3 regions of the Thermasporomyces composti genome follow, and region 3 is predicted to be linked to each of the others. Evidence: predicted binding sites of a transcription regulator. Region 3 holds the regulator's gene; each other region holds the start of a gene.
The links. The regulator HrcA, encoded in region 3, represses chaperone genes, less so after heat shock. The targets are predictions, from matches to a motif close to TTGGCACTCGNNNNNNNCGAGTGCCAA.
Positions count from the first base shown of each region.

Region 1 (3,648 bases), 480 kb from region 3:
AGCGGGTCACCTTCACCGGGTCGATGACGCCCTGCTTGACCAGGTCGCCGTACTCACCGGTCGCGGCGTTGTAGCCGACGCCCGGGCCGCCCTCGCGGACCTTCGCCGCGACGACGTAGCCCTCGACACCGGCGTTCTCCGCGATCCAGCGCAGCGGCTCCGCCGCCGCGTTGCGGACGACGTCGACGCCGACCTTCTCGTCACCGGAGACGTCCAGGGAGTCGACCGCGCTCGCGGCGTGCACCAGAGCGCTTCCACCGCCGGGGACGATGCCCTCCTCCACCGCGGCGCGCGTGGCGGAGACGGCGTCCTCGATGCGGTGCTTCTTCTCCTTCAGCTCGACCTCGGTGGCCGCACCGACCCGGATCACGCACACGCCGCCGGCCAGCTTCGCCAGGCGCTCCTGCAGCTTCTCGCGGTCCCAGTCGGAGTCGGTCCGCTCGATCTCGGCCCGGATCTGCTTCACCCGAGCCTCGACCTTCTCAGCGGACCCGCCACCATCGACGATCGTCGTGTCGTCCTTGGTGACGACGACCCGCCGCGCCGTGCCGAGCACCTCCAGGCCCACCTGGTCCAGCTTGAGGCCAAGCTCGGGCGAGACCACCTGGCCACCGGTGAGGATGGCCATGTCCTCGAGCATGGCCTTGCGACGGTCACCGAAGCCGGGCGCCTTGACGGCGACCGAGGAGAAGACACCGCGAATCTTGTTGACGACGAGGGTCGCCAGCGCCTCACCCTCGACGTCCTCGGCGATGATCACCAGCGGCTTGCCCGACTGCACGACCTTCTCCAGCAGCGGGAGCAGGTCGGCCATCGCCGAGATCTTGCCCTGGTGGAGCAGGATGTAGGGGTCGTCCAGGACGGCTTCCTGGCGCTCGGGGTCGGTCACGAAGTTCGGCGAGATGAAGCCCTTGTCGAACTGCATGCCCTCGGTGAACTCCAGCTCGGTCCCGAGGGTGTTCGACTCCTCGACGGTGATCACACCGTCCTTGCCGACCTTGTCGAAGGCCTCGGCGATCAGCTCACCGATCTTGCGGTCTTGGGCCGAGATCGTCGCCACGTGGGCGATGTCGTCCTTGGTGGCGACCTCCTTCGCCTGCTCCAGCAGGCGGGCGTTGATGGCCTCGACCGCCTTGTCGATGCCCCGCTTCAGGGCCATCGGGTTCGCGCCCGCGGCGACCGCCTTCAGGCCAGCGTGAACCATCGCCTGCGCCAGGACCGTGGCCGTCGTCGTGCCGTCACCGGCGATGTCGTTGGTCTTGGTGGCGACTTCCTTCACCAGCTGGGCACCGAGGTTCTCGAACGGGTGCTCCAGCTCCACCTCACGGGCCACCGTCACGCCGTCGTTGGTGATCGTCGGCGCGCCCCACTTCTTGTCGATCACGACGTTGCGGCCCTTGGGCCCCAACGTCACCTTGACCGTGTCCGCGAGAGCGTCGACACCGCGCTCCAAGGCGCGCCGCGCGTTCTCGTCGAACTCCAGAATCTTCGGCATTTGGTGTGTCCTTCCACGACAGCGCCCCGGCGCCCGCGACGGGTCGTGGCCGCCGGGGCGATGCCAGTCGTCAGGTCAACGTCTGCTTGCTGGTCGTGCCGACCGAGAGCGATGGAACGACCGACGCTCCTTGAAGGTCGAACGGACTCTCGCTACTTCTCGACGACGGCGAGGACGTCGCGGGCGGACAGGATGAGGTACTCCTCACCGGCGTACTTCACCTCGGTGCCGCCGTACTTGCTGTAGATGACCTTGTCGCCGACCTTGACGTCGAGCGGGACACGGTTGCCGTTGTCGTCGATACGACCCGGACCCACCGCGAGAACCTCACCCTCCTGGGGCTTCTCCTTCGCGGTGTCGGGGATCACGAGCCCGGACGCGGTCGTTTCCTCGGCCTCGAGAGGCTTGACGACGATGCGGTCCTCGAGCGGCTTGATGGTGACCGACACTTGTTGACCTCCCCCTTCACGGGATGTCACGGGTGTTGTGCTGTACCTGTGGCGCGACTCGGGCGAGCCGTCGTCGCGGGTGCCGGCCGCCTCGTCGCGGGCTGTGTGCGTTGGCACCGTAAGGTCGAGAGTGCCAACGACGAATCTAGGAGGTTTCTTAGCACTCGGTCAACCTGAGTGCCAAAGAGCCGGGGGCGGGGTGTCGGGGCCACGGCGGGCGCGCTCGCTCTGGCGCGGCAGGGCCGAACGGACCCGCGACGCCTCGCGGTGGAGGGTCTCGCAGAGGAGGGTGGGGAGCGGTGGACCGTGAGCTGTTCCGCCAGTTGCTCACGCCCACCGGCCAGGACCTCCTCGCCCAGGCCGCAGCCGCCTACGACGAGCGCTCGGCTGTCGACCTCGCCTCCCGCTTGCGCCGGTCGTACCCCGGCGACCTGGTCGCGGCCGCGCTGACCCAGGTGGCCCTGCGTCGACAGGCTCGGGCGAAGTTCGGAGAGGAGGCCGATCGGCTCTTCTTCACTCGGGAGGGCCTCGAGCAAGCCACCCCGGCACCGGTCGCGACGTATCGGGCGAGTCGGATCATGGCCGCGTTGCGGGCGAGCGACACGGATGACGGCGACACGGTTGAGAGCGACACGGTTGAGAGCGACACGGTTGAGGCCGGCGTGGACGCGGCCGCAGAAGCCCTCCAGTCCGGCACGGACGCGGACGTGCCGCACGCCGCCCGGGTGGTCGACCTGTGCTGCGGCGTGGGCGGCGACCTTCTCGCCCTGGCACGCTCCGGTCTCTCGGTCACCGGGGTCGACCAGGACCCGCTCACCGTCGAGATCGCGCGCGCCAACCTCGCCGCGTGCGACCTGACCGACCGAGCGCGTGTGGAGCTGGGCGACGCGACGACCTTCGACCGCTCCGGCTACGCGGGCGCGGTGGCGGACCCGGCTCGCCGGTCCGCCCGCGGTCGCGCCGTCAACCCCGCCGACTACTCCCCGCCCTGGTGGTTCGTCGAGGAGCTGCTGCGCGGCACCGCCTGTGTCAAGACGGCACCGACCCTTCCGCACGAGCTCATCGCCGACCACGTGGAAGCGGAGTGGATCAGCTACCGCGGCGAGGTCAAGGAGGTGGCCCTGTGGTCGGGGGCCTTCCGGCGACCCGTCGGAGTGCGCCGTCGGGCGACGGTTCTGTCGGACGAGACGTCCGTGACGACGCTGACCGACGCCGACGATCCGGGGTCAGCGCCGGTCTCGGATCCGCTGGCGTACCTCTACGAGCCTGACAACGCCGTCATTCGCTCCCGACTCGTCACCGGGCTCGCGGCCCGGATCGATGGCGCACTGCTCCACCCGAGAATCGCCTATCTCACCTCCACCGAGCTGAGGCACACGACGCTCGCCCGGGCGTACCGGATCCAGGAGGTCCTGCCGTACGACATCAAGGCCGTGCGGAGGGCCCTGCGTCAGCGCGAAGCCGGGACGGTGACGGTCAAGACGCGTGGCCTCGACCTCGATCCCGAGGCGTTCCGGAAGCGGCTCGGTGCGCGCGGACCCCACCACGTGACACTTGTCGCCACCCGCACGCAGCGACGTGGCGTCGTCCTCGTCGTCGAACCCGTGTCCACGAGCGAGACAGCGCACTGAGCCGTCGGACCGGGCCAGTGAACCGGGCCGCTAGGGTCTCCTCGGCGTAGCGACGTACACGACAGCCCTGGAA
Region 1 is NZ_QTUC01000001.1:3,214,799-3,218,446, reverse strand. Features, by position in the region: gene groL (chaperonin GroEL) at 1-1,495, opposite strand, end outside; gene groES (co-chaperone GroES) at 1,648-1,944, opposite strand; gene DFJ64_RS13975 (THUMP-like domain-containing protein) at 2,244-3,575, shown strand.
Region 1: groES (co-chaperone GroES) is a predicted target of HrcA. The motif match lies at 2,102-2,128, and genes of this name have one in related genera.

Region 2 (3,648 bases), 2.2 Mb from region 3:
CAGGATCATGTCGACGGCGGCATCGGAGTTGACGTAGGCGGGATCGGCTTCCTCGCCGAACGCCATGTCGGCGCGCGCTGGCACGTGCGGCACCACCGCGCGATGGGAGCCGGGGATGACCTGGACACAGGAGTTCTCCGTGGTGACCTCGTCGATCGCCATCCAGATCGAGATGTTCAGCGGCGGCTCGATGGGCCAGAAGTTGACGTCCTGGTGTCAAGGAAGGCTCTTCTTCTCGAAGACCGATCCGTGGAGCAACTCTGACTTGCCGACGCTGTTCTCCCATGGTGTGTCACGGGTCGGTTGGGAAGGAGTGCAGGTCGTCTTCGAGCGAACCCGTATTACCGAAAGACTGATCCGGACGGTCGACAGCTGCCGTGCATCGACCGGGTCGTCTACACCGTCAACCCCGATCTCGTGGTCATCCTCACCCAGGTCATGTCCGGTGAGACGACTTCCAGCTTCGTCCCAGCAACACGTTGCAGAACAAGCCGGTGCTCGCGCGACGACAGGACGAGGGCGACCTCAGGTTCGCGAAGGCTACGCCTTCCAACATGAACACGATGGTCTTGTCGCTAAACCTGACGCACCGGGACCCGGTGCCGCGGCAGATCATTCGCAGCAAGGACTTTCGGGTTGGCCTGTCACACGCGATCAACCGGCAGGAGATCAGTGATGTCGCGTATCAACGGCGGGGTGAGCCGTGCCAGCACGCCCTTCCGGCTTCGCCCCGACGGCAAGAGGCTGAGCTTCACCAGCGATCCTGGGGAAGCGGGAGTACCGAGGGTTCGCGGGTGACGACACGCTGACCCAGCATGACGTGCTCGGTCGGACGTTCTTCCCCGACCGGATCGGGCTCGGCGGTGGGTCGATCGACCCGGCTCGGCATGGTCCTGTCGGCCGACCCCGAGCTCGGTCTTGTGACGTTCCTCGTCGACGCTGGCGGACGCGGAGATGGTCCTCGACGTGCACCGGGCGGTGCGACCAAACGTACCAAGTGGTACAGCGCGGCGGTTCGTCACCGCCACGGCTGCCGGGAGCGGGGCGCCGCTCGGGTGGCTCACCGCGGTTGCCAGCCACAACCTGCCGGGGTCCTGGAAGCGGGCCAGACCCATGTGCGACGAGTGCCTGACCGGTCACGTCGAGCTGTGGGGGTGGCGGTCGACGCTGCTCGGGCGTGAGCTCCCGTCAGCTTGCACTCTCCCCAGTCGAGTGCTAAACACGTCCTTAGCACTCGAAGGTCGCGAGTGACAGTGCGCTGCAGGTTGGTTCGACGAGGCCCCCGATGTGGTGGGGGCCGTCCGTCGCGGGCGTCGGGCCGGCCACACGACATCCACCCGACTTGGGGGAGGATCCAGCTAGATGCCCAAGATCATCTCGTTCAACGAGGATGCCCGGCGCGGCCTCGAGCGGGGTATGAACGCCCTCGCCGACGCCGTGAAGGTGACTCTTGGTCCCAAGGGTCGCAACGTCGTCCTCGAGAAGAAGTGGGGGGCGCCGACGATCACCAACGACGGTGTCTCCATCGCCAAGGAGATCGAGCTCGAGGACCCGTGGGAGAAGATCGGGGCCGAGCTCGTCAAGGAAGTCGCCAAGAAGACGGACGACGTGGCCGGTGACGGCACCACCACCGCGACCGTGCTCGCGCAGGCGCTGGTCCGCGAGGGCCTGCGCAACGTCGCGGCCGGGGCCAACCCGATGGGCCTGAAGCGCGGTATCGACACCGCCGTGGAGCGAGTGGCCGAGCAGCTCGCGCAGGCCGCCAAGGACGTCGAGACCAAGGAGCAGATCGCGTCGGTCGCGGCGATCTCCGCGGGTGGCGACACCAGCGTCGGCGAGATCATCGCCGAGGCGATGGACAAGGTCGGCAAGGAAGGCGTCATCACCGTCGAGGAGAGCAACACCTTCGGTCTGGAGCTCGAGCTCACCGAGGGTATGCGCTTCGACAAGGGCTACATCTCGGCCTACTTCGCTACCGACATGGAGCGGATGGAGGCCGTCCTCGAGGACCCGTTCATCCTCGTCGCCAACCAGAAGATCTCGGCGGTCAAGGACCTCCTGCCGATCCTCGAGAAGGTCATGCAGGCCGGCAAGCCGCTGCTGATCATCGCCGAGGACGTCGAGGGTGAGGCGCTCGCCACCCTGGTCGTCAACAAGGTGCGCGGCACGTTCAAGTCGGTGGCCGTGAAGGCGCCGGGCTTCGGTGACCGCCGCAAGGCGATGCTCGGTGACATCGCCATCCTCACCGGTGGCCAGGTCATCTCCGAGGAGATCGGCCTCAAGCTCGAGAACGCCACCCTCGACCTGCTCGGCAAGGCCCGCAAGGTCGTCGTCACCAAGGACGAGACCACGATCATCGAGGGCGCTGGCGACCCCGAGCAGATCCAGGGCCGGGTCAACCAGATCCGGGCGGAGATCGAGCGCAGCGACTCCGACTACGACCGCGAGAAGCTGCAGGAGCGTCTGGCCAAGCTCGCCGGTGGTGTCGCGGTCATCAAGGTCGGCGCGGCCACCGAGGTCGAGCTGAAGGAGCGCAAGCACCGCATCGAGGACTCCGTCCGCGCGGCGAAGGCCTCGGTCGAGGAGGGTGTCGTCCCCGGTGGTGGCGTCGCCCTCGTCCAGGCCGGCGCGAAGGCGTTCGACAAGCTCGAGCTGGAGGGCGACGAGCAGACCGGCGCCAACATCGTCAAGGTGGCGCTGGAGGCCCCGCTCAAGCAGATCGCGATCAACGCCGGTCTGGAGGGCGGAGTCGTCGCCGAGAAGGTCCGCAACCTGCCGGAGGGCCACGGCCTCAACGCCGCGACCGGCGAGTACGGCGACATGATCAAGGCGGGCATCATCGACCCGGCGAAGGTGGTGCGTTCCGCGCTGCAGAACGCCGCGTCGATCGCCGGCCTGTTCCTCACCACCGAGGCTGTCGTCGCCGACAAGCCGGAGAAGGAGAAGGCTCCGGCCGGTGGCGGCATGGACGGTGGCATGGACTTCTGAGTCTCGACTCACAGCCAGTCCACGAGGGGCGGTCCTGGGCATCCAGGACCGCCCTTTCGTCTGTCCGTGCTCGTTCGCCTGTCCGTGCTCGCGGCGGCTGCCTGCGGGATGATGAGCGTTCATGGACGACTACCTGCGCCGCGCGAAAGAGCTCCTCGCCGCCCACCCGCTGGTCGACGGGCACAACGATCTGCCGATCGCGATGCGCCACCACGCCGGCTATGACTTCGACCGGCTCGACATCGCCCAGCCAGCGCCGGCGTTGCAGACCGACATCCCCCGGTTGCGGGCGGGAGGTCTCGGTGCGCAGATCTGGTCCGTCTACGTGCCGTGCCGACTCACCGGCGACAACGCGGTGTCCGCGACCCTGGAGCAGATCGACGCGGTGCACGCGATGGTGCGCCGCTACCCCGACACGTTCGGACTCGCCACCACGGCGGACGAGATCGAGCGGGTCTTCGCGTCCGGGCGGATCGCCTCCCTGCTGGGAATGGAGGGCGGTCATTCCATCAACTGCTCCCTGGGGACGCTGCGGATGATGTACGCCCTGGGCGTCCGCTCCATGGCGTTGACGCACAACGACAACGTGCCGTGGGCCGACTCGGCCACCGACGAGCCGCGCCACCCGGGCCGTGGCCTCTCGCGCTTCGGCGAGGAGGT
Region 2 is NZ_QTUC01000001.1:1,490,176-1,493,823, reverse strand. Features, by position in the region: partial or broken gene DFJ64_RS06520 (phytanoyl-CoA dioxygenase family protein) at 1-204, opposite strand, end outside; gene DFJ64_RS20080 (FAD-dependent oxidoreductase) at 761-1,132, shown strand; gene groL (chaperonin GroEL) at 1,363-2,988, shown strand; gene DFJ64_RS06500 (dipeptidase) at 3,110-3,648, shown strand, end outside.
Region 2: groL (chaperonin GroEL) is a predicted target of HrcA. The motif match lies at 1,193-1,219, and genes of this name have one in related genera.

Region 3 (3,648 bases):
CGAGGTCACGGGCGTCGCTCGATCCACGGTCGGGTCGCTCGGCGTGTGGGCCGGAACGGCTCTCACGAGTGGTCGTCTCGGGGCAGCAGCGGGAGGGAGGTCCGACCACCGGGCTGGACCGGCCGGGTGGCCGTGGGTCCTCCGGACTCGGCGAGGTGGGCGTAGCCGCGGCGTACCGCTTCCTCGAGGACCTGCCGGGGGTACGGCCACTCGGCGGCGTCCCACACCCGGTCGAGGGGAACCCCTTCGGCGGCGAGGCGACGGATGGTCTGGGCGACGAGGTGGATGTCGTCACGCTGGTTCGCCACGAAGCCCCGGTCGACGACCGCGCCGTGCCCGGGGACGACGGCCGTACGGGGGGTGAGCAGGCCAGCCACGACGTCCAGCGTGGTCGGCCACTCCAAGGGATACGAGTCGTCGCCGTACGCCGGTGGTCCGGACTCCTCGACCAGGTCGCCGACGTAGACCACGTCGGCGTCGGGAACCCGCACGACCACGTCGCCGTCGGTGTGGCCGCGTCCCGGATGGATGAGCTCGACCACACGATCGCCGAGGTCGATCGTGGCGACGGAGACGAACGTCCGGGTGGGTGGGCGCAGCGTCAGCTCAGCCATGTCGCGGGCCCACTCTGGCGAGCGCCTGGCCAGGTCCGCGCGAACCTCGTCCGCGCGCGCGGCGAGCGTCTCCGGCACCGTCTCGTGGCCGTAGATGACGGCGTCGGCGAACCGCGCGTTGCCGAAGCAGTGGTCGAAGTGCCAGTGGGTGTCGACCACCCACCGCACGGGCGCGCGGGACAGCCTCCGCAGGTCGGCGAGCAGCTCATCGGCCTCTCGCAAGCTCGCGCGGGTGTCGATGACGAGGAGGCCGTGGGACCCCACGACGACGCCGACCGACACGTCGAAGGAGGAGTACCGCCGCACGTAGCAGCCGCGGCCGATTTCGGACCAACCGGACGTGTCCGCGCTCATGTCCCACAGCATGGCATCCGCGCCCGCGCGCGATCTCGGCTGTTCGCCGTAGACTGGCACTCGGGTCAGGGGAGTGCTAGAGCACTGTGGTCGCCTGCCCGCAGAGTCGCGGTCGTTGGAACGTGCGTCGTCTCGTTTGGCGGGTGTGCCGAGCGGGCGAGTACTGGCGACCGCACGAACGCGAGGAGGTGCGAGCGGTCCATGCTCGATCAGAGGAAGCTGGCTGTTCTCCGCGCCATCGTCGAGGACTACGTGCGCACCGAGGAGCCGGTGGGTTCCAAGGCGCTCGTCGACCGGCACAACCTGGGTGTCTCCTCGGCTACTGTCCGTAATGACATGGCGGCGCTGGAGGAGGAGGGTTACATCCAGCAGCCCCACACGAGCGCGGGTCGGATCCCCACCGACAAGGGGTACCGGCTGTTCGTGGACAAGCTGACGAGCATCAAGCCCTTGTCGCCTGCCGAGCGTCGTGCCATCTCGACGTTCCTCGACGGCGCGGTCGACCTCGACGACGTCGTCAACCGCACCGTTCGCCTGCTCGCCCAGCTCACCCGCCAGGTCGCGGTGGTGCAGTACCCCACCCTCACCCGGTCGAAGGTCCGGCACGTCGAGCTGGTGACGCTCTCGTCCACTCGGCTGTTGCTCGTCCTCATCACCAGCACGGGCAGGGTCGAGCAGCGGGTCGTGGACGTGAAGACGACGTTGCGCGACGACCTGTTGAGCGACATCCGCAAGCGCCTCAACGAGAAGGTCGTCGGCAAGAAGCTCTCCGAGGTCAGCTCGCTGGTCGCCGACTTGCCGGACTCCTTCGACGTGGAAGACCGACCCTACGTCGCGACGATCCTGGCGACCTTCCTGGAGACCGTCGTCGAGCGCCCCGACGAGCGGATCGCGGTCGGCGGGACGGCGAACCTCATCCCGCCGGGCCAGGAGTTCCACTTCTCGATCCGTCCGGTCCTCGAGGCCCTCGAGGAGCAGGTCGTCCTGCTCCGACTGCTGGGGGAGGCGAACGGGTCGTCACGGGAAGTCACCGTCCGGATCGGCAGCGAGAACCCCTACGCGGAGCTGTCGTCGGCCTCGGTGGTGGCGAGTGGATATGGTCCTGGTGACGAGACCGTCGCCAACCTCGGTGTCGTCGGACCCACACGCATGGACTATCCCGGCACGATGGGTGCGGTTCGGGCCGTCGCCCGCTATGTCAGCCGAATCCTCGCGAGTGAGTGACACATAGGCGAGTGACCGAGGACAACTCCCAGTGCACGAGGCCACCCACAGCATGAGCCAGGACTACTACGAGCTCCTCGGCGTCGACCGTGACGCGTCGCCGGAGGAGATCAAGCGTGCGTACCGCCGCTTGGCGCGAACGCTGCACCCCGACGTCAATCCCGACCCGGAGACGCAGGAACGCTTCAAGGAGATCACGCGCGCCTACGAGGTGCTGTCGGACCCCAAGAAGCGGGAGATCTACGACCTCGGCGGCGACCCCCTGTCGGCCTCCGGGCGTGGCGGTGCGAGCACCGGCTTCGGGTCCGGCTTCTCGTTCACCGACATCATGGACGCGTTCTTCGGCACCACGACGACGCGGGGACCTCGACCCCGCAAGCGTCGGGGCCAGGACGCGCTCCTGCGGCTGTCGGTGGAGCTCGCGGAGGCGGTCTTCGGCGCGGTCAAGGAAATCCAGGTCGACACGGCGGTCGTGTGCTCGACCTGCTCCGGTGCCGGGACGGCGCCGGGCACCACTCCCGTGACGTGCACGGTGTGCGACGGCCGGGGTGAGGTGAGCTCGGTCCAGCGGTCGTTCCTCGGTCAGGTTATGACGACCAGGCCGTGTCCCCGCTGCCAGGGCTACGGGACCGTGATCCCCAGTCCGTGCCCGGAGTGCGCGGGCGAGGGGCGCGTCCTGTCCCGCCGCACGCTCGCGGTGCGCATCCCGGCCGGCGTCGACGACGGCACCCGGATCCAGCTCGCCGGCCAGGGCGAGGTGGGCCCTGGCGGCGGCCCGGCCGGCGACCTCTACGTCGAGATCGAGGTCGAGCCGCACGAGGTGTGGACGCGCCGTGGGCATGACCTGCACTGCTCGGTGACGCTCCCCATGACCGCCGCCGCGCTCGGCACGACCATCACCCTCGAGACCCTGGACAACGACATCCTGGAGCTCGACGTCAAGCCGGGCACCCAGTCCGGGCACCAGATCAGGGTTCCCGGCCACGGCGTGCCCCACCTGTCGAGCCCGCAGCGTGGCGATCTCATCGTGCACGTGATCGTCGAGACCCCGACCAAGCTGGACCACGCCCAGCGGGAGCTGCTCCTGCAGCTCGCACGGTTGCGGGGAGAGGACAAGTTGACCGGTCAGTTGGCGTCCGGGCGCAAAGGGGTCTTCTCCCGGATTCGCGACGCCTTCAACGACAGGAGCGCGTGACCTGTGACAGCCAGTCCTGTGCCAGCCAACGCCGACTGCGTCTTCTGCCGGATCGTGGCCAGGGAGATCCCGGCCACGATCGTCCGTGAGACCGACCGAACCCTGGCGTTCCGCGACGTCAACCCTCAGGCGCCGGTCCACGTCCTGGTGGTCCCCAAGGCGCACACGACGACCCTGACGGAGCTCGCGGACGACGCGGAGCTCCTGGGAGTCCTGCTCCAGGAGTGCGTCGCCGTCGCCCGGAGCGAGGGCATCGTCGAC
Region 3 is NZ_QTUC01000001.1:3,696,398-3,700,045, forward strand. Features, by position in the region: gene DFJ64_RS16075 (MBL fold metallo-hydrolase) at 63-968, opposite strand; gene hrcA (heat-inducible transcriptional repressor HrcA) at 1,170-2,192, shown strand; gene dnaJ (molecular chaperone DnaJ) at 2,245-3,387, shown strand; gene DFJ64_RS16090 (histidine triad nucleotide-binding protein) at 3,391-3,648, shown strand, end outside.